Regions from separate parts of the Phytobacter sp. V69 genome, predicted to be linked through region 4. Evidence: predicted binding sites of a transcription regulator. Region 4 holds the regulator's gene; each other region holds the start of a gene.

Region 1 (8,426 bases), on a different contig from region 4:
TTTTGTTGGTTTCACCGCCGCCGTTATCTGAATAGACAAACAGCGGTTTACCGAAATGTTTCATCGCATAGCGATAGGCATCAGCAACAGCAATGATGCTTTCAGACAGTGCCAGACTCCAGCCGACGACATAGCGTGTACGGCCATCAATAATCAACGTCAGTTCCGGGGTAAACGGGCGACCATGGTCCGGATGTGCGACCTTCATTTCCAGTGACTTACCATCTGCAATCCAGCAGCCGTTAACCGGCATCATCGACCAGTCACGCTTCTGGAAGCATTCGTAGGCCAGCGCGGCAGAACCGCTGACGCGGCCACGGGCTTTCTCGCGGCGGGGCAGTTTCTCCATTGCGCGACGAACGGCATCATAGGAAGGACAGGCTGCCACCATCGCAGGCTGGCCTGCATAGACAACGGCCCATTCAGCCTGAAAGTCGCGATACGCCTCACGCAAATTGGGGCCTTTGCGGTTGCGCCAGTGCGCGAGGAAGTCCGGAAGCCACTTAATCTGTTCCGGTTTTTTCGCTTTAAGATGACCGGGTGCCAGCATGGCCATTCGCTCAACGCCAGGCTTTGTGGTTTCAAAAATTGTCAGCCATTCCTGCAGACTGCGGGAGCCGACGCCTGCACGGCTGGAACCCTTACGGGCATTGGCAAGCTCTGCCGACTTCATCAGATGTTCGGGCAACATCCCCTTACGGGACTCCAGGGAAACATAATTGACAGCTGCGGTACGTGACATGCCGGCATCGCGCAGTTTTTCGACAAACATCACCAGCGTGGCACGGGCATCGGCGATCTCTTTTTGCTTTGCTGTCAGCGAACCTACTTCACGCTCAAGCAGCGCCGGACACTGACGAATCAGTTCCAGTCCTTCGCGCTGTTTTACAGTGGATGTTTTACGCGCGGTCACCGGGATAGCAGTCGAATGATTAGCCAGAATATTTTGATATATCTGGGCCCGGATAACTTCTTGGGCACTAAGCGGTAAGCTATCAATCGCATACTCAATACCACCACCTCGACCAGATCTTGCACGTGAAACCCATTGATGTTTTTTTGCTCTTACGACTATGCCCGGACGCGTTTCCGGCATTCCAGGTAAACGCATCTCAGCAAGCTCTTGAGCGGTATAATGTGTTTTCAGGTTATTCTGGTTCATATGATTAATTCCATTCACCTGAAAATGCTTTATGATAACGAGTGGGCCAGATTTGATCTGGTGAAATGCCAATTGCGTCAGCAATGATTTGCTGACCTTTTGGCCAAGGCCGGTCCAATGCATTTTTTAATGCTCCTGCACTTTTATAGCCATGGTGCAGTGATAAGCGACGTAGCGACCACCCCTGTTTGTGAAGAGCTGCAACAATATCGGCTCTATGCCAGTCAGATTCTTTCTGGCTTTTTTTGCGCTCTCAAATGTACTCATTGGTTAATCTCCGTGATTCAACTCATAAGTACAACATAATCGAATTCGAGTCATGCAAACCTGAAAACGAATTTATTTGTCTGTTTTCAGGTTTAATTTGCCCCAAAAAGACCTAAATATTGGTTAATTATCTACTAATTCAGTTAGTTAGATAAAACATGAAAAACTTGAAAATAAGTTGAGAGAATTTACTAGATATGGGAAATAAACCTGAAAATGAGTTAAAGAGTGAAATAGGTGCTCGGATACGAACTCAAAGAGAAGCTCTAAAGCTCTCCAGAAGTTATGTCGCAGAGAAACTGGGCGTGGCGTTATCAACATTGCAAGCATGGGAAAATGAAGAGAGGGAACCCAGTGCCACACATATACTGAGGCTTTCCGAATGCCTGAGTACTTCGGTTGCCTGGCTGGTTGCAGGAAGTGAAGAGCAGGAAACTTCATCACTGTTGCCTACATCAACATCTGGAGCAACGGCGCTTGATGTTAAAGGCAATCAGGTTGACTTGGATGAGTTTGTTTTCGTACCTCGATACAATGTTTCTGCATCAGCAGGATACGGAGCATTGAACGATGATGAGAGCCCTATGTTTACGGTGAGTTTTCGTCGGTATTGGGTCGTGAATCATTTGAAGGCTGACCCACGAAAACTCTCGGTCATTAGCGTCTCAGGTGACTCCATGATGGGGGTTCTAAACGATAAAGACATAATTCTAGTGAATCATGAAGATCGAGATCCACGAGAAGGCATTTATGTTATCCGTTTAGACAGTCAGTTGTTCGTCAAAATGGTTCAGCGGTTGCCTGGCTCTCAGCTTCGCATCAGCAGTACTAACCCAGCATTTGAGCCATTTATCATTGAATTGGATAATATCCCTAGTGACTTTGACATAATAGGGAAAGTTGTCTGGTATGGAAGAGTGATTTAAACCGTCTTAAAAAATGATTAACAATGACAACTCGTAAGGCAAAACAATGCAGAATTTAATGCGTTTTTTCCCATAAACTCTCATTTTTCAGCGAGCCGTGCAGAATCATCCTCGCGCCTCGCAACCCGCTTAGCTTAAGGCCTCGGCTCGTTTTTCGTCACTCGATCCCTCTATGCAGAAACGATCACTCCCCCACACCGGTCACCCATTATCCGCAGATGCATCTGGTGGATATCATCAGCGGCGCGGTTGTGTGCGCCATTGCCATTGCGTTGGGGATGGTGGCGGTCTGGTGCCTGCCGCGCTTGCATCAGCTGATGCACCGCCTGAAAAGCCCGGTACTGATGCTCGGGATCGGCGGTTTTATTCTGGGTATTCTTGGCGTGATTGGCGGCAATATCACCCTGTTCAAAGGGCTGGATGAAATGCAGCAAATGGCGTTTTCCCAGACCTTCAGCGTGACCGATTACCTGCTGTTCGCGGTGATAAAACTGGCGGCGCTGGTGGTTGCCGCGGCCTGTGGTTTCCGCGGTGGTCGAATTTTCCCGGCGGTGTTTGTCGGCGTTGCTCTCGGCCTGATGCTGCATGAACACGTCAATGCGGTACCGGCGGCGATTACCATCTCCTGCGCCATCCTCGGCATGGTTTTGGTTGTCACCCGCGATGCCTGGCTGAGCCTGTTTATGGCCGCAGCCGTGGTACCGGATACCAGCCTGCTGCCGCTGCTGTGTATCGTGATGCTACCTGCCTGGCTGCTGCTGGCAGGAAAGCCTGTGATGATCGCACCACGCAAAAAATAGGTGCGCAAGCCCAGAATTTATAAGAGGAAATCAGCGAGAAACGAGAAGCTGGTGTAAGCTCGAAGACCACTTGTGTAAACGTATACACTGACATTAAGGGCATATGTATGGTTTATTTGGCCTCCGAAGATCGCTATCAGAAAATGGAATTTCGCCGCTGCGGTGACAGTGGTCTTAAGCTTCCGGCAATCTCGCTTGGACTGTGGCATAACTTTGGCGATGCCACGCTTATTGAAAACAGCCGTCAGTTACTCAGACATGCGTTCGATCTGGGGATCACCCATTTTGATATCGCCAATAACTACGGGCCGCCTCCGGGCTCTGCCGAACGCAATTTTGGCCGCCTGTTGCAGGAAGATTTTCTGCCGTACCGGGATGAGCTGATCATCTCCACCAAAGCGGGTTACACCATGTGGGATGGCCCCTACGGCGACTGGGGTTCGCGCAAATATCTGATTGCCAGCCTCAGTCAAAGCCTGCGCCGGATGGGGCTTGAGTATGTCGATATTTTCTATCACCACCGTCCGGACCCGGAAACGCCGCTGAAAGAGACCATGCGGGCGCTGGACCATGTTGTCCGTCAGGGCAAGGCGCTGTATATCGGTCTGTCGAACTACCCGGCGGATCTGGCGCGTCAGGCCATTGAGATCCTCAATGATCTGGGTACGCCCTGCCTTATCCATCAGCCCAAATACTCGATGTTTGAGCGCTGGGTGGAAGATGATCTGCTGACGGTACTGCAGCAATCAGGCGTGGGCAGCATTGCGTTTTCACCGCTGGCTGGCGGGCAACTCACCGACCGCTACCTGAATGGCATTCCGGCCGATTCACGCGCAGCCAGCGGCAGCCGTTTCCTCAATCCCGATCAGATTACCGACGAGAAGCTGGCAAAAGTCCGCAAACTGAACGACCTGGCCGTGCGTCGTGGGCAAAAACTGTCACAGATGGCGCTGGCCTGGGTGCTGCGTGGAGACAAGGTGACGTCGGTGCTGATTGGTGCGAGTAAGACCAGCCAGCTCGACGACGCAGTTGGCATGCTGGGCAATCGCCATTTCAGCGAAGCGGAATGTGCTGAGATTGACGCCATCCTCAACAGTGTAAAATAACAGCATTTTTAGCAAAAAGTGCTGCCACTCTGGATTTAGGAGTTTCGCCGAAGATGCGGGGGTAGACGTTACATAATATTGCTGCAACAGACCCGATCGTGAAGGAGAAAACTATGTTCAGGTCACTGATTTTCGCAGCAGTATTAATGGCATGTGCCCCACTGGTCGCTAACGCTGGCGAAATAACACTGCTGCCGTCGATTAAATTGCAAATTGGCGATCGCGACAATTACGGCAATTACTGGGACGGTGGACGCTGGCGCGATCGCGACTACTGGCATCGCAATTACGAATGGCGCGACCACCGCTGGCGCATGCACGATCGCGGCTACCACCGTGGCTGGGATAACCATAACGCCTACGAACGCGGCTACCGTGAAGGCTGGAGCGATCGCGACGACCATCGCGGCCCGGGACGCGGTCACGGCCATGATCACTGGCGCTAATAAACACGCGGCAACAAAAAAGGAGCGCAGGCGCTCCTTTTTCTTTGGTGACTCTCGCAGATTTACACCCCTAACGCGGTGCCCACCAACAGCCAGCCATTCAACGCCACCACCAAAACCACAATCACCCAGCCAACCCGTTTAATGGTCGGCGTATTCACCAGTTCGCCCATCAATATACGGTCACTGGTAAAAATCAGCAATGGCACCAGCGCCAGCGCGATACCGAAACTTAGCAGCACCTGACTCATCACCAGAATGCGTGTGGGATCGAGTCCCATCAGGATAACGATAAACGACGGCATCATAGTGATACTCCGGCGCACCCACAGGGGAATGTGGAAACGCACGAACCCCTGCATCACCACCTGCCCCGCCAGCGTGCCCACTACCGTTGAGGAGAGGCCCGCAGCCACCAGGCTGAGGCCAAACACGGTTGCCGCCGCATGGCTTAATAACGGCTCAAGGGTTAAATAGGCTTCGTCTAAATCAGCAATCCCGGTATGCCCATTGAAGTGAAATGCCGCCGCGGCGGTGGCCATCATCGCCAGGTTCACAAAACCGGCTATGGTCATCGCAATGCCCACATCCCACTTCGTGGCGGAATAGCGCTCGCGCCGCGTCCCTTCATGCAGGTACTGTGTCAATGAGGAGTGCAGATAGATCACGTGCGGCATGATCGTCGCCCCCAGCACGCCGGCGGCCAGGAAGACGGCTTCGGTGCCCGGCAGGCTTGGGATCAAGATACCTTTACTGAGCGGTGCCAGTTCAGGGCGCGAGAACACCAGCTCGACAATGTAAGCCGCCGCAACGAACAGCAGCAGGCCGCCAATCACTTTTTCCAGGGGCTTTTGCCCGCGACGTTGCAGCATCAGAATTAAAAAGGTGGCTATCCCGGTCAGCACGGCGCCCTGTAGCAGCGACACGCCCAGAATCAGTTTGAAACCAATGGCCGCACCAATAAACTCAGCAAGATCGGTAGCCATGACGATAATTTCCGCCTGTACCCAGTAGAACCAGACCAGCGGACGCGGATAATGGTCGCGAATTTGTTCCGCGAGGTTCTTGCCTGTGGCAATGCCAAGTTTTGCTGACAGCAATTGAATCAGCATGGCCATCAGGTTTGCCCAAACGACAACCCACAGCAGCTGGTAGCCAAAGCTGGCTCCGGCCTGGATGTTAGTGGCAAAGTTGCCCGGATCGATATAACCGATCGCCGCAATGAACGCAGGTCCCACTAACGCGAGCTTTAACTTACGCGCTGCACGCCCACTGCTACTCTCAACGCGACTGTTGTTCATTTCTTGCCCCTAAATATAGCCTTTGCTATGTTTTATGCTACCAAAATGAGAATGATTATCAAGTTCATTTAGAGTAGATTAGCTTGATTTCTTCGATAGCCAGAAACGATGAAGGGCCGGATGTTTTTAAGACAGGGAGGATGCGATGTAAATCACATCATCTTGTTAAGAGTCTAGCATTTCATGCAACTTTTCACTCTATTACTTAACATAACCGAAATGTATGTTGGATCACTAATTTTGAGTCTGGTCACAGGTCATTAATATACTGTGAGTTTGATCTCGTTTTCTTTCCACTTGTTACATAGAATGTGCACGAAAATACTACCCGTCTCATATTTGGAGCAAATATGTCCCGCGTTCTGCACTTTGTTCTGGCGCTTGCCGTTGTGGCGTTGCTTGCATTGCTTGTAAGCAGCGACCGCAAAAAAATCCGCATTCGCTTTGTTGTTCAACTGTTAGTCATCGAAGTATTGCTTGCCTGGTTCTTCCTGAACTCTGACGTAGGTCTGGGTTTTGTGAAAGGCTTCTCCGAAATGTTTGAAAAACTGCTCGGATTTGCCAACGAAGGGACAAACTTCGTATTCGGCAAAATGAACGATGAAGGCCTGGCGTTCTTCTTCCTGAAAGTGCTGTGCCCGATTGTCTTTATTTCCGCGCTGATCGGTATTCTGCAACACATCCGAGTGCTGCCGATTATCATTCGAGCTATCGGTACCGTTCTGTCCAAAGTCAACGGCATGGGCAAACTGGAATCGTTTAACGCAGTCAGCTCCTTGATTCTGGGTCAGTCCGAAAACTTCATCGCTTATAAAGATATCCTCGGCAAAATGTCGCGCAACCGCATGTACACCATGGCGGCAACCGCGATGTCTACCGTGTCCATGTCAATTGTCGGCGCGTACATGACTATGCTGCAGCCGAAATATGTGGTCGCCGCACTGGTTCTGAACATGTTCAGCACCTTTATCGTGCTGTCTCTGATCAACCCGTACCGTGTCGATGAGAGCGAAGAAAATCTGCAGATGTCTAACCTGCATGAAGGTCAGAGCTTCTTCGAAATGCTGGGTGAATACATTCTGGCGGGTTTCAAAGTTGCGATTATCGTTGCCGCAATGCTGATCGGTTTTATCGCGCTGATTTCTGGTCTGAACGCCCTGTTCGCCGCGATCCTCGGCATCTCCTTCCAGGGGATTCTGGGCTACATTTTCTACCCGATTGCCTGGGTCATGGGTGTACCGTCCTCAGAAGCGCTGCAGGTGGGCAGTATCATGGCAACCAAACTGGTTTCTAACGAATTCGTGGCCATGATGGATCTGCAGAAAATTGCATCCAGCCTGTCTCCGCGTGCGGAAGGCATCCTGTCGGTGTTCCTGGTTTCCTTCGCTAACTTCTCTTCTATCGGTATCATCGCAGGCGCAATCAAAGGCCTGAACGAAGAGCAAGGTAACGTGGTATCCCGTTTCGGCCTGAAACTGGTTTACGGTTCTACGCTGGTGAGCGTCCTGTCCGCATCTATCGCGGCACTGGTACTGTAATTCAGACAAACCGGGGGTAACCCCGGTTTATTCCTTCCCTGGCGCGGCCAGCGGCTGCGGTTTCCCCAGTAAATATCCCTGCAAATAATCCACCCCGGCATTCAACAGCAGCGCGCGCTGTTCCTGCGTTTCAACATATTCCGCAACCACCGTCAGCGATTTCGCTTTCGCCAGCTCGCAGATGGATTTCACAATCATGACGTCCTGCGGGTCATTGGCGATATCCCGCACAAAACAGCCATCAATCTTGATGATATCCGCCTCCAGGCGCTTTAAGCGTTCGAAATTGGCAAACCCGGTACCAAAGTCATCAATAGCAATTCTGAAGCCGGCCTGTCGCAGTTGCTGGATGTTCTGTACGCTGAATTCCGAATGCGAAAATGCCTGCTCTTCGGTGATTTCGATAATGATCTCATGGGTAGAAATCGCGTAATCCGCAAAGAGTTCGAGCAATTTTTCAGCAAAGTTTTTCTGCATTAACGTCAATGGCATCAGGTTTACCGAGAAGCGCTGGCGCAGTTCACCGCCTGACTGAGGATTTGCCCGCATCCATTGCAACAGGGTTTCGATGACCTGCATGTCGAAGCGGGTGCTGAGGTTAAACTGCGCAATGACGGGGATGAACTGCGCCGGATTTATCACTTCGCCATCGCTAATCAGACGCGAGAGAATTTCGTGATAGCTCTGCCCCTGCGCATTACTGATAGGCTGCGCATAGAGCTGTAGGGTGCGCTCATCCAGCGCACGCTTGACCTTGTTAAGCAGCAACACGCGTTCGGTCGTCTGATCCGTCACCTCATCGAGGCTGTTCGTCAATGCCAGTGGCTGCGAGGTATTACAGGCCTGCTCAGAAAGCCAGCTCAGCTGCCCTAATGTATGG
Region 2 (8,426 bases), on a different contig from region 4:
GCATCCTCTACGTGCTCGCGGACTTTATCTACCGCAGAAGACTCGATCAGCGGCCCGACGATAACCCCCTCCTCCATCCCGTTACCGACCTTAAGGGCGCTGACCGCTGCGGACAGTTTTTGGGTGAAATCGTCATACACGAATTCGTGAATATAGAAGCGGTTAACGCTGACGCACACCTGCCCGGCGTTACGAAACTTGTTAGCAACCGCGCCTTTCACGGCGGCATCGATATCGGCATCGTCAAAAACGATATAAGGCGCATTGCCGCCTAATTCCATCGACACCTTTTTCATAGTTTCCGCCGCGTTACGCACCAGCGTTTTGCCCACGGCAGTGGAACCGGTAAAGGAGATTTTACGTACCTCGTGACTCGCCATGATCGCATCGCTGATTTGCGGCGTATTCCCGGCAACCGCATTGAGCACACCGTCCGGCACACCAGCCTTTTTCGCCAGCGCCAGTAGCGCAAAGGCACTGAGCGGGGTGTTATTGGCGGGTTTAATGACCCCCGTACACCCTGCGGCTAACGCCGGTCCCAGCTTACGGGTCAGCATCGCCATCGGGAAATTCCACGGGGTAATGGCCGCCACCACACCAATCGGTTCACGGGTGGCAAAAATACGCGAGCCGGGTTTAATCGGCGGGATGATTTCACCGTTGGCACGCTTCGCCTGTTCGGCAAACCATTGAATAAAGCTGGCGGCATAATCCACTTCACCCTCGGCCTCTTTTAACGGCTTGCCCTGCTCAGTGGTCATCAACTTTCCCAGCCACCTTTTGTTTTCAATGATTAATTCGTACCAGCGGTAAAGGATGGTGGAACGTTCTTTCGCGGTTTTCGCACGCCAGGCGGGGAAGGCTTTGGTGGCGGCAGCAATGGAGGCTTCGGTCTCTTTTTTCCCAGCTTTCGCCACTTTTGCGATAACCTCGCCCGTCGCCGGATTCAGTACGTCAAATGTCGTGTCCAGCGATTTCCAGACGCCATCAACCAGATACCCGGTCTGAAAAAGTTCGCTGTCCTGCAATGCCTGCGTTGTCATTTGTCCTCCTGATCTGTGATTTACAAAATCTCCCGTAAAGTATAGCCATAAAAAAACCGACGCTTCTGGCGTCGGTTTCGGGTCTAGCTGCTGGTTAGCGCATGCTGATATTTGTGTAGCATCCCGGTGAGTCGTTTTACCGGTTCGGTGACCTGAGGTGGAGCATCCCAACTGCGTAATTTCTCCTGATAGACCTCCAGCTCCTCCAGCAACTGCGAGAAATAGTGCCGTCGTTTGCTGTCCGAACTGGCGGAGATCACGCTATCTGCCGTGCGACGAAGCTGCCGATGGAACGCAGAGAGATCGTCATTCACCGGCACAGGCGCGTCGCGTAAGCGCTGGTGAGCGATAATCAGTGTCAACGCCAGGCGAAACTTCGCTACATCACCCGGGAACTTGTTCAACAGTAAAAACAGCTGCTGATAGAGCGCAGGCAAATGGTTCTCTTTGCGTCGTGCGCTGTTCGTTGTCATCGCCGAGACGGCCGCGGAGACAAACTGGTTGAGCAGCATACGCCCGGTCCGCGCCTGCGAGTTATCCCGCACCAGCAAAATGACAATCAGCGCCAGTCCACAACCGATAATCTGCCCAAGCGCGTTATCGAGAAACTGGCTGAATTTAAAGGTCATCGGGTTATCGAGCACAATAATGTTGATGGTACTTGCCAGTGCCCCCAGTGAACCCAGCCGCCGTTTCTGCACTTCGATACCGACAAAGAATGCCAGCACCGCCAGGCTGATACAGAGCAACAGCATGCTTTGCTGCGTCGACGGAATGATAAACAGAAAATAGAGCGCGCCCAACGGGAGTGCGATCAGCGTGCCGACCAGGAAATCGATGGCCATCATTTTTGGGTTCGGCAGACGCATTGCCAGCGATGTCACCACGGCGATCATCACCATGGTTCCACTGCCGGAGGTCCAGCCGCTCCACAGCCAGAACAGAGTACCCAGCAGGCAAGACAACGTGGTACGCCAGAAGTTGATCATCGCATGATGGCGTTCAGCCGATGTCGGTTTGATAACCACTTCGCCGCGCAGGACTTCATCTTCTGTTGCACTGATTTTGGTGTTACTCACCACGCCGCGTTTGAGCAGTAAATAACGCGTGGCCGCGCCGACCCAGCTGTAGATAGTGACTGGCGTATCGCGCTCGCCGGTCCAGGCAATCACCCGACGCATCCGCTTCATTTGTCTGTGCACATCCTGGACATTTTCTACCGGGGCATCGAACAGTTCGCGGAACGTGTCGGTAATCAGCTCAGGCCGCGTATTCTGAATCAGATAGGTTTCACAGGCCTGGGTAATCAGCGTCAGCGACAAGGTATTGATCGCGGTCAGACGGCGGTTAGCGCGCCCCCAGCGGGAAGACTCAATTTTCAGATTGCTGCGCATCCCGTCGAGTGCCGCCGTACGGCGAACCAACGTTCCCCAGGCTTTGTCCACAGCTTCCGGGTCGCCGTGTTTGATACACATCTGCATGAGCTGGTATTGGGCCACCAGCAGGCTATCCAGCTCGCGGTCGATCTCACGTTTGATCGAACGGGGAGAAAACAGCAAATCCGCGACAATCGCACTCACAATCCCGATGACAATTTCACTGCAACGCTCAACGGTGAACTGAGGGGCCAGCACCGGATCGCTTTGAATCGTCACGACAATAATCAGTGCCGTATAGCCCGCCAGCCCCCAGGCGTAAGAGTTCTCCACCCGAACGAGTGACGAAATCCAGGTACAAAACCCTGCCCAGATACAACATACCGTCAGCATCAGGAACGGGGCGCGGATCATAGCGATGATTATGGTCAGACCGGCGATACAGCCAATAAAGGTCCCGACGATACGCAGCATGCCGCGATAGCGAATCGCGCCGGACCAGGGTTCACCCCCGGCGGCAAATGCAGGCCCCGCCGCGACAATCGCCGCCGTCAGCACCGCCCAGCGCGGTGTTTCCAGCTGGAAATGAAAGCCGACGAACAGAGCCAGCACGATAGCGCACGCCAGTTTGAGCGCGAAGCGAACGTGGTAGCTGGCGATGGAAAACATACCCATAGCGATTAACCAAACTCACGCAGGCGATGAGCCAGTTTGCGGAAGAAGGAGTCGTGGCTCTCATCGCGATCGGTTTGCCCGGTCACCACGACCGTCGCCGTTGTGCCTGCTGGACAGAGGTTCCCCTGCTGCTCATCCAGATGAATACGTACCGGCACGCGCTGCGCCAGACGCACCCACTCAAGGTTCGAATCAATGGTCGCCATGCCTTTGCTGTCATTGCTGCTGCTGGCGTTGGTCACTCCTGCGGCGATGCTCTCTACCGTGCCTTTCAGCACGCGATTGCTGCCCAACGGCGTAATCTCAGCGCGGAAACCCGGATGTACACCTTCAAGCTTGGTCTCTTCCATATAAGCCTGGACATAGAAGGAGTTCTGCTTAACCAGCGCAACGGCGGTAGAACCACGGGTAATGAACTCTCCGGCATAGACATTCAGGTTGGTCATCCAACCGTCCGCCGGGGCGCGAATCACGGTACGTTCCAGATCCAGTTTTGCCAAGTCACGCGTGGCCTGCGCTTTTGCCAGCTGATGCAATACTGTTTGCAGAACGTTGTTAGCCTGGTCAATTTCTTCGCGGGACATCGCCTGCACGCCAAGCTGGTTACGACGACCGGCCTCACGGCGCTTTTCACTTTCCAGCGCCTGGTAGTAAGCGACATCCGCTTCGGCCTCTTCCAGCGCTTTCTGATAACGCGGCTGATCGATAGTGAACAGCACCTGGTCTTTTTTAACCAGTTGGTTATCGTGGACGCTGACTTCGGTAATTAATCCGGCGACGTCAGGCGCGATAGCGACCACGTCAGCGCTGAAACGCGCATCACGGGTCCAGGGAGATTCGGTGTAGTACACCCATGCGCGGAAGATGGCGATAAAGGCCAGGATAACCAGTGCCAGGGTGATGACGGTACGCAAGAGATTTCTTGTTAGTGTTTTCACTTCTACCTCAAACAAACAGACGCGACAGCAGGTAAAACAAGCAGCAGTAGAGCGCAGTGTTGAACAACGCCGGATGCCAGACGAAATCGTAGATCCCGGTTGGGATCAGCATGCGGCGCACCAGCCAGAAGATCGCCAGTGACAAAAGCAATTCGAAAAAAATCGGTGGGAACGACAGACCGAACACCACGATAACGGGAAACAGACTCATGTTGACCTTGATTAGAGAGAGTGCAGGCGACAGTATTTCTTATACGCACCGCAGCGGAGCAGGAAGCAAGCAAGGCGAGATCGGCACGTTAATTATTCAGCGAATAGTATATTAACGTAACTGTTATGCTGTTATCTATATTATGTGATCTAAATCACTTTTAAGCCAGAGTGAATAATGGAACGACTAAAACGCATGTCCGTATTCGCCAAAGTGGTGGAACAAGGCTCGTTTACTGCCGCAGCACGGCAGTTGCAAATGAGCGTGTCATCCATCAGTCAGACGGTGGCGAAACTGGAAGATGAGCTACAGGTTAAGCTGCTAAACCGCAGTACGCGTAGCCTTGGGCTGACCGAAGCCGGGAAAATTTATTATCAGGGCTGCCGACGCATGCTGCATGAAGTGCAGGATGTGCACGAGCAACTTTACGCCTTTAACAACACCCCCATCGGTACGCTACGCATTGGGTGTTCTTCAACCATGGCGCACAATGTTCTGGCGCAGATGACCGCCGAAATGCTCAAAGAGTATCCCGGGTTGTCGGTCAATCTGGTGACGGGCATTCCCGCGCCGGACCTGATTGCCGATGGTCTGGATGTCGTCATCCGCGTCGGCGCGCTGCAGGATTCCAGCCTGTTTTCACGCCGTCTGGGAGCAATGCCAATGGTGGTCTGCGCGGCCAAAAGCTATCTGGCCCATTACGGCATTCCGGAAAAACCCACAGACCTGGTGAATCATTCATGGCTGGAATATAGCGTCCGGCCGGATAATGAATTTGAGCTGATAGCGCCAGAGGGGATTTCCACCCGCCTGATCCCGCAGGGCCGCTTCGTCACCAATGATCCGATGACCATGACGCGCTGGCTTACCGCCGGTGCCGGGATCGCCTATGTGCCATTGATGTGGGCGATCAATGAGATCAATAACGGGACGCTGGAGATCTTGTTTAGCCTCTATCAGTCCGATCCACGTCCGGTCTGGGCGCTGTATACGGAAAAGGACAAGCTGCCGCTAAAAGTACAGGTGTGTATTAACTATCTGACGGATTATTTTATTGAGGTGGCGAAGCTGTATCAGGGCGTACAGGGGCGAAGATTGTAGAAGACATTCCCGGATGGCGACGTTTCACCACCCGGGAATAAAGCAGACTTACGCGGTACCGCCGACGGTCAGATTGTCCACTTTCAGCGTCGGCTGACCAACGCCCACCGGCAGACTCTGGCCTTCTTTACCGCAGACGCCGACACCGTTATCCAGTTTCAGGTCATTACCCACCATGGAAATCTGCTGCATGGCTTCAATGCCGGAGCCAATCAGGGTTGCCCCTTTCACCGGCTTCGTTACCTTCCCTTTCTCAATCAGGTAAGCCTCTGAGGTGGAGAACACGAATTTACCGGAAGTGATATCCACCTGGCCGCCGCCAAAGTTCGGCGCATAAATGCCAAACTCGACGGATTCGATAATTTCCTGCGGCGTCGATTTCCCGGCCAGCATGTAGGTGTTGGTCATGCGCGGCATCGGCAGATGCGCATAAGATTCGCGACGACCGTTGCCGGTTGGCGCCACACCCATCAGACGGGCATTCAACTTGTCCTGCATGTAGCCTTTCAGCACACCGTTTTCAATCAGCACATTGTACTGACCCGGCGTACCTTCATCGTCGATGGAGACAGAGCCACGGCGATCGGCGATGGTGCCGTCATCCACCACGGTACAAAGTTCTGATGCCACCAGCTCGCCCATATGGCCGCTGAACACGGACGTGCCGCGACGGTTAAAGTCGCCTTCCAGCCCGTGCCCAACTGCTTCGTGCAGCAGTACGCCCGGCCAGCCTGCGCCCAGCACCACCGGCAGTGTACCAGCAGGTGCCGCCACGGCGGAAAGATTCACCAGCGCCATACGCACCGCTTCTTTTGCCCAGGCGTCGGCGCGAACATCGCCGTCGACATCTTTCAGGAACCAGTCATAGCCAAAACGACCACCGCCGCCGCTGGAACCGCGCTCGCGTTTGCCGTCGTCTTCTACCTGCACACTCACGGAGAGGCGTACCAGCGGGCGAACATCCGCTGCCAGCGTACCGTCCGTCGCGGCAACCAGAATTAATTCATACACGCCCGTCAGGCTGGCAGACACTTCCTGCACACGCTTGTCCGCCGCGCGGGCCACTTTGTCGACGCGACGCAGGATATCCAGCTTCTCTTCGCGGCTCATGCTTTGCAGCGGATCGATACTGGCATACAGCCCCTGATGCTCAACGGCACCCAGCGTCTGCACACGCCCATCGCCTGACTCGCGCACGATGGTACGAGCCGCCTGCGCGCTCTGCTCCAGCGCCAGCAGGCTAATTTGGTCGGCGTAGGCAAAACCGGTTTTCTCACCGCTTACCGCACGCACACCCACGCCCTGGTCGATATTGTACGACCCGTCCTTGATGATGCTGTCCTCTAACACCCAGGATTCGTGATAGCTCGACTGAAAATAGAGGTCACCGTAGTCGAGTCGGCGCTCGGTCAGTTGACCAAGGATGGAAAACAGATCCTGATGACTCAGGCCATTTGCTGCCAGCAATTGTTCACTTACCAGGTTCAGACTCATCGTTTGCTACTCGTCGTTGCCGCCACATCGGGCAATAAAAAAAGTGTGATATAAGGAGCTTGAGGCAATTCGCCGACGCCGTCAAATCATTGCTTTTTATCTGTACGCGGCTGGCGCAAGACTTCATTGATTTGCGGTTTGTCTACCGGACCGGTGATGCGATAACGCAAAATGGAGACTTTATTCCATAGCGGCCCCAGTACTTTACTGGCGGCGAACACCGCCGCGCCGACGATCGGGTTAACGGCAAAGGCCGCCGCAACGCCCACGGTTGCGGAGATTTCCGGTGCAACAACCGCTTCGACATCCAGCTGACGCTGTACCAAATCCACCGACCCTTTCATCGCAATATCGGCTTCCAGCCCGTCCACCAGCGTATCGTCAGTATGCAGAACGCCATCCTTGATCCATGCCGCACTGCGGATTGAATCAAAGTAGAACCCTTCGCTGCTGAACGTGTCGCTGAAATCGAAGCGAAGCTTACGCAGCAGCGCATCGACGCTGAACAGGCGCAGCAGCTGCCCGGCATGGCCGGTACTGATATCGGTGATATCCCCTTTCCCAAGGCGAGTGCGCAGAATACCGTTTAGCGACTCTTCCTGCGGCTGCCACGGCGCGCTACGCCAGTGCAAATCATAGTTCACATCAAACGGCGCATTGCGTACTGGCGTCGAAATACCGAAGAAATTCATCGCCGAGTCGATTTTGTCGCCGTGCAGCGTGCCTTTCAGTGAGGTCCTTTCGCCACCGCTCTTATTGACCCATTCGCCGTCGGCGGTAAGACGGGCAAAACCCGTGTCAACCATGCCATTCGCCAGCGACAACGTATCGCCTTTGATTGCGAAATCACCCTCAATGCGGCCATATTTTTGCCCCCACAGCCAGCACTCAGCACAGCGAAGCTGCAGATCCGGCCAGCCGGTGAAATCCACCTGCGTCTTGCCGCGCAGCAAGGTCGAAGGTGAAGAGATGTCGTTGTCATCCGTCGACGTCGCAGAGGGGGTGTAGTAGAGATAGCGAATCGCGGCCTGCCACGGTGCGTTATCGTGCAGGGTGAACGTCCCATTGATTTCTCGCCCCTGCGCTTCAACAACCGATCCTGATCCCTGCGGCTGCGAGACAATGCTCAGGTTGTTCCATTGCTGGCCCGCCAGCGTGAGCGCCGGGGTTCGCAGGGTGACGCTGGCCGGGAACTGCGTCGAATTGCTGACGTTATTGGCAACCCCCTGACGCAGCAGGCCCAGCCACTGCGCTCCGTTCATCGGCGGCAGGTTCAGCTCAAGGCCGGCCTGCTCGGGCAATGGCGGCAGCGTGCGGCTATCCGTGGCCCAGATGGCGCGGTCGAGAGTCAGTTTCTGGTTGAGTAACCAGCGACTGTTAAAATGGTTATTACCGCCCGCGTTGCCGGTCAGATCGAAACTGTGCAGATTACCTTCAACATTCAGCTTCACCGGGAGAGCCTGACCCGCTTGCTTATCAAGCGGCGGCGGCAGACGGCTGGCGATGTTCGTCAAATCACCGTCAATGCTGATGTTATATTTCGCCCCGGTGCTGTGCGGCAGTTCAATGTCCACTTTGCCATTCCAGC
Region 3 (4,669 bases), on a different contig from region 4:
CGCAACGCATCAGCACAGACACGGGTCCGGGCTTATCACCCGCATAAGGAAAACTTTGGATGGCACACCTCAGTCTCGATCAATTGACGACCTACAGGCTGGTCATCGGCCGGGGCAGCTTCACCGCAGCGGCCGAAGCGCTGGGGATCTCACAGCCCGCGGTCAGTTTGCAAATGCGCCAACTGGAGACCGCACTGCAAACCCGCCTGATTGAGCGCACCGGTCGCGGCGTGCGCCCGACACCGGCCGGACTGACGTTACTCGAACACTGCGAAGAAATTGAAAAAGCCGTGAGCGCCGCCGTGCAATCTGTCGCCATGCATAAGCTGGATATCAGCGGCACGGTCACACTTGGCACGGGTGCCACCGTCTGCATTCATTTGCTGCCAGAGGTGCTACAACAGCTGCGCAAAGATTATCCTCAGTTATCTGTTGGCGTTAAAACCGGCAACACCCAGGACATCGTCAGGGGCGTTGAGGAGAACAGTATCGACATTGGCCTTGTGACCCTGCCCGCCACCAGTAGAAGCCTGGACGTGACGCCGGTGATGGTCGATGAATTCGTCACCATCACCGCTAAACCGACAGAGGGTGATGATGGCGTAGAGGCAGAACACCTGCCGCTGATCGTCTTCGCGTCCGGTAGCAGCACACGTCAGCTTATTGACGGCTGGTTTCAGCGCACCGGGAAAAGCGCCTCCCCGGTGATGGAGCTCGGCAGCATTGAGGCGATAAAGCGGATGGTGCGTGCCGGACTCGGTTACAGCATTGTGCCGCGCATGGCGGTGACGCAGGCGGAAGATTGTGAAGGTCTGGATATTCAGCCGCTGGAGCCCGCGCTGCACCGTACGCTGGGGTTGATTATGCGTCAGGACAAAGTGGTGAATCGCGCAATGCGCGAGGTGATCCACAGCATCCAGGCCATGCAATCCGCCAAGAGCAGCGACTGTCCGTAATTCGCCCGCTCAAATCTTGTGGCAATGCCTGACGTTCCGGAATGGAATATTTGGTATGCTCAGAATTCATGATGTGATCGGTAGCACATTTTAGGCTTTAATTGTATGATGAATGCGTTTCATCAAGGGTATTCACCATGAGTAAATCACTGAACATTGTCTGGCAGTACCTTCGCGCATTTGTCCTTATATATGCTTGTTTATACGCAGGAATTTATGTTTCCTCACTGCTACCCATCACCATTCCTGGCAGCATTATCGGCATGTTAATCATGTTCGTCCTGCTGGCGCTGCAAATCCTGCCCGCCAAATGGGTAAACCCCGGCTGTTACGTGTTGATCCGCTATATGGCGCTGCTGTTTGTGCCGATTGGCGTGGGCGTGATGCAGTATTACGACATTTTGCGTGCGCAGTTTGGCCCGATAGTCGTCTCATGCGCCGTCAGTACGGTGATTGTTTTTCTCGTGGTGAGCTGGAGTACCCATCTGGCACATGGCGAACGTAAAGTGGTTGGTAAGAAAGGAAGTGAAGAATGATGGCGTATATCTGGTGGTCGCTGCCGTTAACGCTGGCGGTCTTTTTTGCCGCACGTAAGTTGTCCGCACGTTTCAAGATGGCGCTGCTTAATCCGCTGCTGATCGCGATGGTGGTGATTATCCCATTCCTGCTGGTCACCGGCATTCCCTATGACCACTACTTCCAGGGCAGCAAAATCCTCAATGATTTGTTGCAGCCCGCCGTGGTCGCCCTTGCGTTTCCGCTGTATGAGCAGTTGCATCAGATTCGCGCACGCTGGAAATCCATCATTACCATCTGCTTTTTCGGCAGCATCGTGGCGATGGTGAGCGGGGCCGGTATTGCGCTGATGATGGGGGCTTCGCCGGAAATTGCCGCCTCTATTCTGCCAAAATCAGTGACCACGCCGATTGCTATGGCGGTTGGCGGCAGCATTGGCGGTATCCCGGCGATCAGTGCTGTCTGCGTGATTTTTGTCGGCGTGCTGGGCGCAGTGTTCGGTCACACGGTACTTGATGCGATGCACATTCGGACAAAATCCGCGCGTGGCCTGGCCATGGGCACCGCGTCGCACGCTCTGGGCACCGCGCGCTGTGCCGAACTGGATTATCAGGAAGGGGCATTCAGCTCACTGGCACTGGTCATTTGTGGGATCATCACCTCACTGATTGCGCCATTCCTGTTTCCGCTAATCCTTGCGATTGCGGGCTAAAATTTGCGATTTGTCGCGCATTTTTCATTTGAATTTCATAAGTTGCATACACAATGAGATGCTGATCACATATAAAGGCTAACACGGCCCTTACACTACGATCCCGTTACATTGCTATGAGGCAACGCCATGCATTCACGTTTTCACACTGCGTTTCCAGCCCTCGCGGAGAATTTACAGGCCGCACTGGCACCGCTCCTGGCGGACGCGGATTTTCCCGCGATGTTAAGCGCAGAACAAGTTTCAGGTTTGCTTAACGCGACGGGGATGTACGAAGACGCGTTGGCTTTCGCTCTGTTGCCACTGGCAGCAGCCTGCGCCCGTACAGAACTTTCGCACTTTAATGTCGGCGCAATTGCCCGCGGCATCAGCGGCACCTGGTATTTCGGTGGCAATATGGAATTCCTCGGTGCAACCATGCAGCAAACCGTTCACGCGGAACAAAGCGCCATTAGCCACGCCTGGCAACGCGGCGAAAAAGCGCTGGCCTCCATCACTGTGAACTACACCCCTTGCGGTCATTGCCGTCAGTTTATGAATGAGCTCAATAGCGGCCTGACGCTGCGCATCAACCTGCCGGGACGTACGCCGCACACGCTGGGTGATTATCTGCCGGATGCGTTTGGTCCTAAGGATCTGGAGATCAAAACCCTACTGCTTGATGCACAAGACCACGGTTTTGCATTAAGCGGAGACGCCTTGTCGCGGGCAACCATCACCGCCGCCAATAAAAGCCACACGCCGTATACCCACTCCCCATCCGGCGTGTCCATTGAGTGTCGCGACGGGCGTATTTTCAGCGGCAGCTATGCGGAGAACGCCGCATTCAACCCGACGCTTCCCCCGTTGCAGGGCGCACTGAACCTGATGAGCCTTGCCGGATACGACTATCCGGATATGCAACGCGCGGTGCTTGCCGAAAAAGCCGATGCCCCCCTCACCCAGTGGGACGCAACGGTCGCCACGCTGCGTGCGCTGGGTTGCCAGAACGTTGAGCGCGTACTGCTCGCCTGAACCGATCCACTGCGGGCATGATGCCCGCGGTGGTGAAAAACCCCGCAATTGAACGCCCGTTTCTTGCGCTTGCCGGACGGGTAAAGTAGCCTTGAGTGAAATTTAATCCTGTATCGAGTTTGTCTGCATGATAAAGCGTTTTGTCTACAGCCTGTTGGTCCTTATCGGCTTACTGCTGTTGTCTGCGCTCGGCCTGGACCGCTGGATGAGCTGGAAAACCGCGCCCTACATCTACGATGACCTGCAGGATCTTCCCTGGCGTCAGGTGGGTGTGGTACTCGGTACCGCAAAATATTACCGCACGGGCGTTATCAATCAGTATTACCGTTACCGTATTCAGGGCGCGCTGAACGCCTATAACAGCGGCAAGGTAAACTATCTGTTATTAAGCGGCGATAACGCGCTGCAGAGCTATAACGAACCGGTCACCATGCGCAAAGATCTGATTGCCGCTGGCGTCGACCCTTCGGATATTGTGCTGGACTACGCCGGTTTCCGTACGCTTGATTCGATCGTTCGCACCCGGAAGGTCTTTGATACCAACGATTTTATTATTATCACCCAGCGCTTCCACTGCGAACGGGCGCTGTTTATTGCCCTGCATATGGGTATTCAGGCTCAATGCTACGCGGTACCGTCGCCAAAAAATATGTGGAGCGTACGCGTTCGCGAATTTGGTGCGCGCTTGGGCACCATCGCCGATTTATATATGTTTAAGCGCGAACCCCGTTTTTTAGGGCCGCTGGAACCTATTCCCTCATTGCAAGAAGTGCCCGACGATGCTCAAGGCTACCCGGCGGTTACCGTCGAGCAGTTGCTTGATTTAGAGAAGAAAAATAACTAGCGATGCTTCATTCGGTGCATCAGAACACGGATACACCGCGAGTGAGAATTCTGGCAGGTCGGAGTAGTGAATAATTGCGTTGCATAAATTCCTGATGATCAATATATTCCCGCTGTTGCTTATTCAGCGTCCATAGACCCGTCAGGGCATTAAACGGCAACGTTATTTCTCCGCCCGGTGTTGAAACAATATACTCACCGGTTCGCAGATAGCCTGCGAAACATTCAATATGCAACTGCGATCTATTCTTCATCGTGAATTCAATCCTGCTGAATCCTGTCGGCACAACAGTATAAAAATAGACGGGCAAACTGGTTATTTTTAAATCACCTAGATCGGCAATAACGTCATTATCCCGCAGTAATTGTACGGACTTTAAGTAGAAGTGAATCGGGGTCTGTTTTTCATGTGGCGGGTGGTCAACTTTGAAATACACAACATTCATAGGCGCTCCTGCTCAGCATTACAACGGATTGCATATCTATAGTATATAGCGCAAGAAGCAGGCCTTACGCCAGGATTCAGAATTGACTTAAATAACAACGTAGCGGTGCTTAACTCTTCAGTAGTAATATAACATTATATACTCGTCATACTTCAAATTGCATGTACGTTGGCTTTCCTCGC
Region 4 (8,426 bases):
AATCGCCGCCAGACCGAGGTTCGCTTCCTGCAGACGCACGCCGCCGGTTTCGAGGCACAGAACGGCCTGAGTCGGGATACCGTTACGGTTATCTTCCGCCGCCAGCTCCAGCGCCGCCGCCATTTTGGCACCGGACACTTCGCCCATACTGCCACCCTGGAAGGCGCCTTCAATGGCAATCACCACCGCCGGTTGGCCGTTGATGGTGCCTTTCGCCACTACCATGCCGTCATCGGCCTGCGGAACAATGCCCTGCGCGCCGAGCCACGGGGAAACAATCCCTTCAAACGGGTCGAGCAGTTCACGGTAGCTGCCCTCATCCAGCAGCGCATGCGCACGCTGACGCGCTTTTAATTCGATAAAACTGCGATCATCACGCATAGCTCACCTCTTCAAAAACCTGCTCGATACGAATGCGCGCGACGCCGGGCGTTGCACCGAAATCGTGGATGGTCAGAGTGCCTGCAGGCAGGTTGCTGACGGTTTGCAGACGGTTGAACAAAGCTTCCCAGCGACCACGGCTGTTGTCGACGGAAGTCGTGATATCAATAGTGAGGGTCTGGCTCAGGTCGGCGGTGAATAACACCTCCATATCCCCGGAACCGACAACCCCTGCCAGCGCTCTGCCGTTTAACGTACGGCTGGCGGGCACGGTTAATGTGATTTTTTCCATAACATCCTCTTAATTCGCTAAATAAGGCGTTTCGATGCGGTCGATAAACAACGTCGCCGCGAGCAAGTCGGCCGCGCCGCCGGGCGAGGCGTTCAGGGCAAGCATCTGGCGGTCTAAAACGGCCAGGGCCTGCTGTCCGGCTAATTGCGCTGTTCCGCCTGCGCTCAATACGGCACGTGCGCCATCCTGCATCGCATCCAGCCCTTCAAGGCCAGCGCGTGACAGCACGCAGGTATCGGTCAGTGAGGTCATGATGGCCATCAGCGCGTCCAGACGGGCGTGGCATTCACGGCTACCGTTTAGCCGGCTCAAACGCAGTTGCGGTAATGCGCACTGCATAATGTGCGGGAACCCTTGCTGTGCCTCTTCTCTGGCACCCGGAACGCGATAGCGGTGCGTCGCGCGAAGCCCTTTACTGAACACGCGTGGCGCGGTGTCATCCGGCAACATCGCCAGACTTGCCGCGGTTGCGGTTACCGCCGCCGCGCTGCCTTCACCTCCGAGCATCGCCACGGCGCTGACCAGCAGCCCCAGTGCCCAAATCGCGCCGCGGTGTGTATTCACGCCGCCCGTTGTCGTCATCATGGCCTGCTCGCCTTCACGACCGAGCCGCCCTATGGTTTGTCGCAGCGCAATATCCGCCGGGCGTTGCCAGCTTTGTTGCGCCAGCGCCTGAAACGTGGGGGTCAGGCTGTGTGCGGAGCGCTCCATCAGCGCAAGTGATAAATCGTGGTGCGCGCCGTTCCCCCGACTGTCCACCAGACCGGGTTTCGGGCTTAATCGTGCTTCGTCAATCAGACACTGCGTGGCGGTTCGCGCCAGCCATTCGGCACCGCCTTCAACCTGAATCTGTGGCAGAAGTTTCATTACCAGCTCCGGAATTTCGCAGGTGGGTTGTAGAGACCACCGGACCATTCCACCAGGTCTGCCACGCTGCTTGCCGCCAGTAACGAGCGGGTTGCATCGGTGCGGCGAATGCCCATGTCTTCTGGATACACCACTTTGCCGCTGCGACGCAGGTCGGCAACGCGTTTGGCGTCTACGCCCAGGCCGATATCGGTGATACCCGCCACGGCGGCAACCATCGCACGGCGTTCTTCAATGCTTTCGGCACGGTAGAGGTAGGCGATACCTTCTTCGGTCAGCACATGGGTGACGTCATCGCCATAAATCATGACCGGTGCCAGCGGCATACCAGACGTTTTGGCGACTTCCACCGCATCGAGCGTTTCCACGAAGGTCGGTTTTGCGCCAGCCTGGAAGGTTTCGACCATCTGCACGACGAGTTTTTTACCGCGCTGCATCGGGTCGGGTTCGGTGATCATATTCAGCCAGGCCGGAGTGGCATGGCGACGACCGTGTGGGTCATGCCCCATGTTCGGCGCACCGCCGAAACCTGCCAGACGCCCACGGGTTACCGTTGAGGAGTTTGCCAGGCCATCAATTTGCAGAGTTGATCCGATAAACATATCTACCGCGTACTGACCTGCCAACTGGCAGAACACGCGGTTAGAACGCATCGAGCCATCAGAGCCGGTAAAGAACACGTCCGGACGGGCGCGGATATACTCTTCCATCCCCAGCTCGCCGCCAAAGCAGTGCACGCTCTCAACCCAGCCGCTTTCAATCGCCGGGATCAGCGTCGGATGCGGGTTCAGCGTCCAGTGTTTACAGATTTTGCCTTTCAGGCCGAGCTGTTCGCCGTAGGTTGGCAGCAGAAGCTCAATCGCCGCGGTGTTAAAGCCGATACCGTGGTTTAACGACTGCACCTGATGTTCGGCGTAGATACCTTTGATGGCCATCATCGCCATCAGGATATGTTCCTGTTTGATCAGGCGCGGGTCGCGGGTAAACAGCGGTTCAATGAAGAACGGCTTGTCGGCCACGACGACGTAATCAATCCACGAACCGGGGACGTCAACGCGCGGTAAATCGCACTCGTCATCCACCAGCTCATTCACCTGGGCGATAACAATACCGTCGCGGAAGGCGGCGGCTTCGACCAGCGCCGGGGTATCTTCGGTACTTGGCCCGGTGTATAGGTTGCCTTTACGGTCCGCTTTATAACCGGCGATCAGCGCCACGTTTGGCGAGAGGTCAACGTACAGACGGGAGTAAAGCTCGATGTAGGTGTGAATGGCGCCGATTTCCAGTTGGCCATCTTCCAGCAGCTGCGAGATGCGCAGGCTCTGGGTGCCGGAGAAGGAGAAGTCCAGTTTGCGGGCGATACCTTTTTCGAAGATATCCAGATGCTCGCTGCGCCCGACGCTTGGCATGATCATATGCAGGTCGTGGACTTTTTGCGGATTGACCGACGCCAGCGCGCGGGAGAGAAAATCAGCCTGTTTTTGGTTATTCCCTTCCAGTACCACTTTGTCGCCCGGGGCGATCAATTTTTCCAGCATGGCGACCAGATCGTCGGTCGGCAGCACCTTACCCTGTACGGGTACGGATGCCAGGCGACGCTGTTTTTCCGTGCGCCGCGTGTTCCAGACTCGTTCTGGTGTTTGTCCAGATAACATTATTAACCTCCTGATTCAGCGAATCATTTTGATTTGCTTAACACTGAATAAAGTGTGCACTCTGGTGAGAAAGGCATCAATTAAGGATAAAAGACGATTGTTAGCCTGAGAGTAATAATCAATGTCATAATTTGTGATGCAGATCAGAACAGGAGCAAAATAAACCTCGTACAGGAGCGAGATCCGCGTAAGAAGATTCTGTTTTTACTCCCTCTCCTCCACCAAAAAGTGCAGCAAATAAGCAGAAATCGACAAAGGCAAAAAAGGATAATGCCGGGAATTCATAAACACATCACGGAACTGACGGTATAGTAGGCGTTAACGAATTGGAAAATATTGCATCGTCATGACTCAAATAACCCCAGCAGAACTCGACATTCCCGGCGACGACAGCACGCTCTTCCGCCCCATGCGCGGCGGGAGCAATCCGCATTTTCAGACCATGCTGCCGCGTCTTATCCGCCGGAAACTGGGCTTTACCCCAACCTGGCAGCGCCTGGAACTGCCGGATGGCGATTTTGTCGATCTCGCCTGGAGCGAAGACCCTGCGCAGGCGAAACATAAACCCCGCCTGGTGGTTTTTCACGGGCTGGAAGGCAGCCTGCACAGTCCCTACGCTCACGGCCTGATCGAAGCTGCAAAAGCACGCGGCTGGCTGGGCGTAGTGATGCATTTCCGTGGTTGTAGCGGTGAGCCTAACCGTCTTCATCGCATTTACCATTCTGGCGAAACCGAAGACGGCACCTGGTTCTTACACTGGCTGAAACGTGAGTTCGGCGAGGCGCGTACTGCCGCGGTTGGTTATTCACTGGGCGGCAATATGCTCGCCTGCCTGCTGGCGAAAGAAGAAGATAGCGTCCCCCTGGATGCGGCGGTGATTGTCTCTGCCCCCTTCGTGCTGGAAGCGTGCAGCGAGCATATCGAAACCGGCTTCTCACGGGTGTACCAGCACTATTTGCTCAACCTGCTGAAAGCCAACGCGTCGCGCAAGTTAAAAGCCTATCCGGGGTCGTTACCTATTGATTTGCGCCAGTTGAAACGCCTGCGTCGCCTGCGTGATTTCGATGATGCGATTACCGCGCGTATCCACGGTTTTGCCGATGCGATTAACTATTATCGCCAGTGCAGCGCCATGCCATTGCTGAATAAAATCAGCAAACCGACCCTGATCATCCATGCGAAAGACGATCCTTTTATGGATCAAAACGTGATCCCCGATACGCAGACATTGCCGCCATCGGTAGAATATCAACTGACCGAACACGGTGGTCACGTGGGTTTTGTAGGCGGCACGTTGCTGCGCCCGGAAATGTGGCTGGAAAAACGGATCCCCGACTGGCTGCACACTTATCTGGAAAGCTGAAATGATTATTCCCTGGCAGGATCTGGCACCTGAGACGCTGGATAACCTGATTGAAAGCTTTGTCTTGCGCGAAGGCACCGATTATGGTGAACATGAGCGCTCGCTCGAACAAAAGGTCGCCGATGTAAGACGGCAGCTGAAAAACGGCGAGGCCCTACTGGTGTGGTCAGAACTGCATGAAACCGTCAACATTATGCCACGCTCGCAGTTTCGCGAGTAACGTGCAGGGCGGCAGGCTTCACCTACAATAATGGCTTACTCAGGGAGTTGCTATGTCCGCTAAACATCCGGTTATTGCCGTAACAGGTTCCAGCGGTGCGGGAACCACCACCACCAGCCTCGCGTTTCGCAAAATCTTCGCTCAACTGGATTTGCATGCCGCCGAGGTCGAGGGTGACAGCTTTCATCGCTACACCCGCCCTGAGATGGACATGGCAATCCGTAAAGCCCGCGATTTAGGTCGACATATCAGCTACTTTGGCCCGGAAGCGAACGACTTCGGCCTGCTGGAGCAAACCTTTACTGAGTACGGACAAACCGGCAAAGGCCAGGCGCGAAAATACCTGCACACCTACGATGAAGCCGTGCCCTGGAATCAGGTACCCGGCACGTTCACCCCCTGGCAACCGCTGCCGGAACCAACCGATGTACTGTTCTATGAGGGGCTGCACGGCGGCGTGGTGACGCCGCAGCATGATGTGGCTCGCCACGTGGATCTGCTGGTGGGCGTAGTACCCATCGTCAACCTCGAGTGGATGCAAAAGCTGGTGCGCGATACCAGCGAGCGCGGCCATTCCCGCGAGGCGGTGATGGATTCGGTGGTTCGCTCGATGGAAGACTACATCAACTTCATCACCCCACAGTTTTCCCGCACCCATATCAATTTCCAGCGCGTGCCGACCGTGGACACCTCCAACCCGTTCGCCGCCAAAGTCATTCCCTCGCTGGATGAAAGCTTTGTGGTGATTCATTTCCGTAATCTGGAAGGCATTGATTATCCCTGGCTGCTGGCGATGTTGCAGGGCTCATTCATTTCGCACATGAATACTCTGGTGGTGCCGGGCGGGAAAATGGGGCTGGCGATGGAACTCATCATGACGCCGCTGGTACAACGGCTGATGGAAGGTAAGAAGATCGAGTAGTTTTCTGGCAAACAGAAAATCTGCTTCCGCCCGATGTAGCCCCGGTTAGCGCAGCGCCACAGGGGAAATGTCGGATGCTGAAAGTGCCGGAGATCGCCTCCGGCAACACATCAGGCTTCGATCACTTCATACGAGTGTGTGATATTTACCGCTTTCTCCAGCATCAATGCCACAGAGCAGTACTTCTCGGCGGAGAGATCCACCGCACGCGAAACCGCGGCATCTTTCAGCGCTTTGCCGGTCACGATGAAGTGCAAATTAATATGCGTGAACAGGCGCGGAGCCTCTTCACGACGCTCTGACGTTAGCTTCACTTCGCAGTCTGTCACGTCGTGACGCCCTTTTTGCAGGATAGAGACAACATCAATAGCGCTGCATCCGCCTGCCGCCATCAGCACCATTTCCATCGGGCTTGGTGCCTTGTCGCCTGAGTTACCGTCCATCAGGATCTGGTGCCCGGACGCAGACTCGCCAAGGAACGTTAAACCTTCTACCCATTTCACACGAGCTTGCATTTTAATTAACTCCGGAGTTGCAATTTTCTTTACAGATTACGCGCACATAAGAAAAGTCGCAACGGAAGGCGACCTGCGTCAAGCTGAAGCGAGACACCAGGAGACAGGCAGCAAAAGCTATGCTAAAACAATCTGGATGCTACAGTGATATACATTGACGTTTAGCATGTATGCAGAGGACATCACATATTACAGGCCGCAGGCATGTCTGACGGTCCACTTCCCAGCTATCGGGAAGATAGATTGCAACCCCGGACGCGTTGTGTGAATCCAGCGTCTGGAGCCAGCTTATAACAGAGGATAACCGCGCATGGTGCTTGGCAAACCGCAAACAGACCCGACTCTCGAATGGTTCTTGTCTCATTGCCACATTCATAAGTACCCGTCGAAGAGCACGCTGATTCACCAGGGTGAAAAAGCGGAAACGTTGTATTACATCGTCAAAGGCTCAGTGGCTGTGCTAATCAAGGATGAAGAAGGTAAAGAGATGATCCTCTCTTACCTTAACCAGGGAGATTTTATCGGTGAACTGGGTCTGTTCGAAGAGGGTCAGGAGCGTAGTGCATGGGTACGCGCCAAGACAGCTTGTGAAGTGGCCGAAATCTCCTACAAAAAATTCCGTCAGCTCATTCAGGTGAACCCGGATATTCTGATGCGCTTGTCTTCTCAGATGGCGCGTCGTCTGCAGGTTACATCAGAAAAAGTCGGCAACCTCGCATTCCTTGATGTGACGGGCCGCATTGCACAGACGCTGCTGAATCTGGCGAAACAACCGGATGCAATGACCCACCCGGACGGTATGCAAATTAAAATTACTCGTCAGGAAATTGGTCAGATCGTCGGCTGTTCCCGTGAAACTGTGGGACGTATCCTGAAAATGTTGGAAGATCAAAACCTGATCTCTGCACACGGCAAAACTATCGTCGTGTACGGTACACGTTAATTCTCAAGCGGCGCATCGTACTTAGCGATGCGCCGTTTTTGTCTCTATTCCCCATGTGGCGCAGGCTGATTTATCACCCCGAAATCAACTATGCACTGCGACAAACGCTGGTGTTATGCCTCCCTGTGACCGTTGGCCTGCTTATCGGGCGTCTCGATCTCGGTCTGCTGTTCTCTCTTGTTCCTGCCTGCTGCAATATTGCCGGTCTGGATACACCGCACAAACGTTTCTTTAAACGCCTGATCGTTGGCGGTTCACTTTTTGCTGGCAGCAGCCTTACGGTACAGTTGTTACTGACACAAAATATCCCCTTGCCGCTGATCCTGACCGGACTCACGCTATTGCTTGGCGTCACGGCGGAAATCAGCGCCTTGCACGGACGCCTGCTGCCCGCCTCGCTCATTGCGGCCATCTTTACCTTAAGCCTCGCCGGGAATATGCCCGTCTGGGAACCGTTGCTGATTTATGGGCTCGGCACCCTGTGGTACGGCGCGTTTAACGCCTTCTGGTTCTGGCTCTGGCGGGAACAGCCGCTGCGCGAATCGTTAAGCCTGCTCTATCGCCAGTTGGCGGACTACTGTGAAGCAAAATACAGCCTGCTGACGCAACACGCCGATCCGGAAAAAGCCCTCCCGCCGCTGCTGGCACGCCAGCAAAAAGCGGTGGATATGATAAGCCAGAGCTACCAGCAGTTGCATATGCTGGCGGCCAATAAGAACAACGATTACAAGCGGTTGCTGCGTATGTTCCAGGTCGCGCTGGATTTGCAAGAGCATATCTCCGTCAGCCTCCATCAACCGCAAGAGGTTCAGGAGCTGGTTGAACGCAGCCACGCTGAAGAGGTTATCCGCTGGAATGCGCAAACCGTCGCCGCGCGGTTACGGGTGCTCGCCGATGACATTCTCTATCATCGCTATCCCCGGCGTTTCAATATGGATAAGCAGATAGGCGCGCTGGAGAAAATCGCCCGTCAGCACCCGGATAACCCGGTTGGACAGTTCTGCGCCTGGCATTTCAGCCAGATAGCCCGCGTTTTGCGCACCCAGCGTCCACTCTATGTTCGCGACCTGATGGCTGAGAAGCAGCGCCGCCTGCCGCTGCTCCCTGCCTTCAAAAGTTATCTGTCGTTGAAATCCGCTGCCTTTCGCAATGCGGCGCGGATAAGCGTCATGCTCAGCATTGCCAGCCTGATGGGCAGCGCGCTCCATCTGCCCAAGCCTTACTGGATCATGATGACGGTGATGTTTGTCACGCAAAACGGCTACGGT

The links. The regulator CRP, encoded in region 4, controls carbon source genes, mostly activating them, when cyclic AMP is high. The targets are predictions, from matches to a motif close to ATGTGANNNNNNTCACAT.
Region 1: the regulator CRP is predicted to act here: its motif matches at 6,149-6,166, upstream of ACSZPU_RS15870 (NupC/NupG family nucleoside CNT transporter).
Region 2: the regulator CRP is predicted to act here: its motif matches at 4,386-4,403, upstream of aaeR (HTH-type transcriptional activator AaeR).
Region 3: the regulator CRP is predicted to act here: its motif matches at 2,238-2,255, upstream of cdd (cytidine deaminase).

What each region holds. Positions count from the first base shown of each region.
Region 1 is NZ_CBFFRL010000113.1:517-8,942, reverse strand. Features, by position in the region: gene ACSZPU_RS15905 (Mu transposase C-terminal domain-containing protein) at 1-1,162, opposite strand, end outside; partial or broken gene ACSZPU_RS15900 (helix-turn-helix domain-containing protein) at 1,167-1,376, opposite strand; gene ACSZPU_RS15895 (XRE family transcriptional regulator) at 1,627-2,355, shown strand; partial or broken gene ACSZPU_RS15890 (ion channel protein) at 2,553-3,155, shown strand; gene mgrA (L-glyceraldehyde 3-phosphate reductase) at 3,263-4,261, shown strand; gene ypeC (DUF2502 domain-containing protein YpeC) at 4,375-4,707, shown strand; gene ACSZPU_RS15875 (Nramp family divalent metal transporter) at 4,770-6,008, opposite strand; gene ACSZPU_RS15870 (NupC/NupG family nucleoside CNT transporter) at 6,359-7,546, shown strand; partial or broken gene ACSZPU_RS15865 (GGDEF domain-containing protein) at 7,574-8,426, opposite strand, start outside.
Region 2 is NZ_CBFFRL010000002.1:12,805-21,230, reverse strand. Features, by position in the region: gene ACSZPU_RS00525 (NAD-dependent succinate-semialdehyde dehydrogenase) at 1-1,043, opposite strand, end outside; gene aaeB (p-hydroxybenzoic acid efflux pump subunit AaeB) at 1,127-3,094, opposite strand; gene aaeA (p-hydroxybenzoic acid efflux pump subunit AaeA) at 3,100-4,032, opposite strand; gene aaeX (p-hydroxybenzoic acid efflux pump operon protein AaeX) at 4,040-4,243, opposite strand; gene aaeR (HTH-type transcriptional activator AaeR) at 4,421-5,344, shown strand; gene tldD (metalloprotease TldD) at 5,393-6,838, opposite strand; gene yhdP (AsmA2 domain-containing protein YhdP) at 6,925-8,426, opposite strand, start outside.
Region 3 is NZ_CBFFRL010000270.1:193-4,861, reverse strand. Features, by position in the region: gene ACSZPU_RS23270 (LysR family transcriptional regulator) at 60-956, shown strand; gene ACSZPU_RS23265 (CidA/LrgA family protein) at 1,094-1,492, shown strand; gene ACSZPU_RS23260 (CidB/LrgB family autolysis modulator) at 1,489-2,184, shown strand; gene cdd (cytidine deaminase) at 2,314-3,198, shown strand; gene sanA (outer membrane permeability protein SanA) at 3,326-4,042, shown strand; gene ACSZPU_RS23245 (hypothetical protein) at 4,062-4,487, opposite strand.
Region 4 is NZ_CBFFRL010000068.1:5,932-14,357, reverse strand. Features, by position in the region: gene ACSZPU_RS11830 (biotin-independent malonate decarboxylase subunit beta) at 1-381, opposite strand, end outside; gene mdcC (malonate decarboxylase acyl carrier protein) at 374-673, opposite strand; gene ACSZPU_RS11820 (triphosphoribosyl-dephospho-CoA synthase) at 683-1,540, opposite strand; gene mdcA (malonate decarboxylase subunit alpha) at 1,540-3,195, opposite strand; gene ACSZPU_RS11810 (hydrolase) at 3,542-4,558, shown strand; gene ACSZPU_RS11805 (YheU family protein) at 4,560-4,778, shown strand; gene ACSZPU_RS11800 (phosphoribulokinase) at 4,831-5,700, shown strand; gene ACSZPU_RS11795 (OsmC family protein) at 5,811-6,215, opposite strand; gene crp (cAMP-activated global transcriptional regulator CRP) at 6,526-7,158, shown strand; gene ACSZPU_RS11785 (YccS/YhfK family putative transporter) at 7,212-8,426, shown strand, end outside.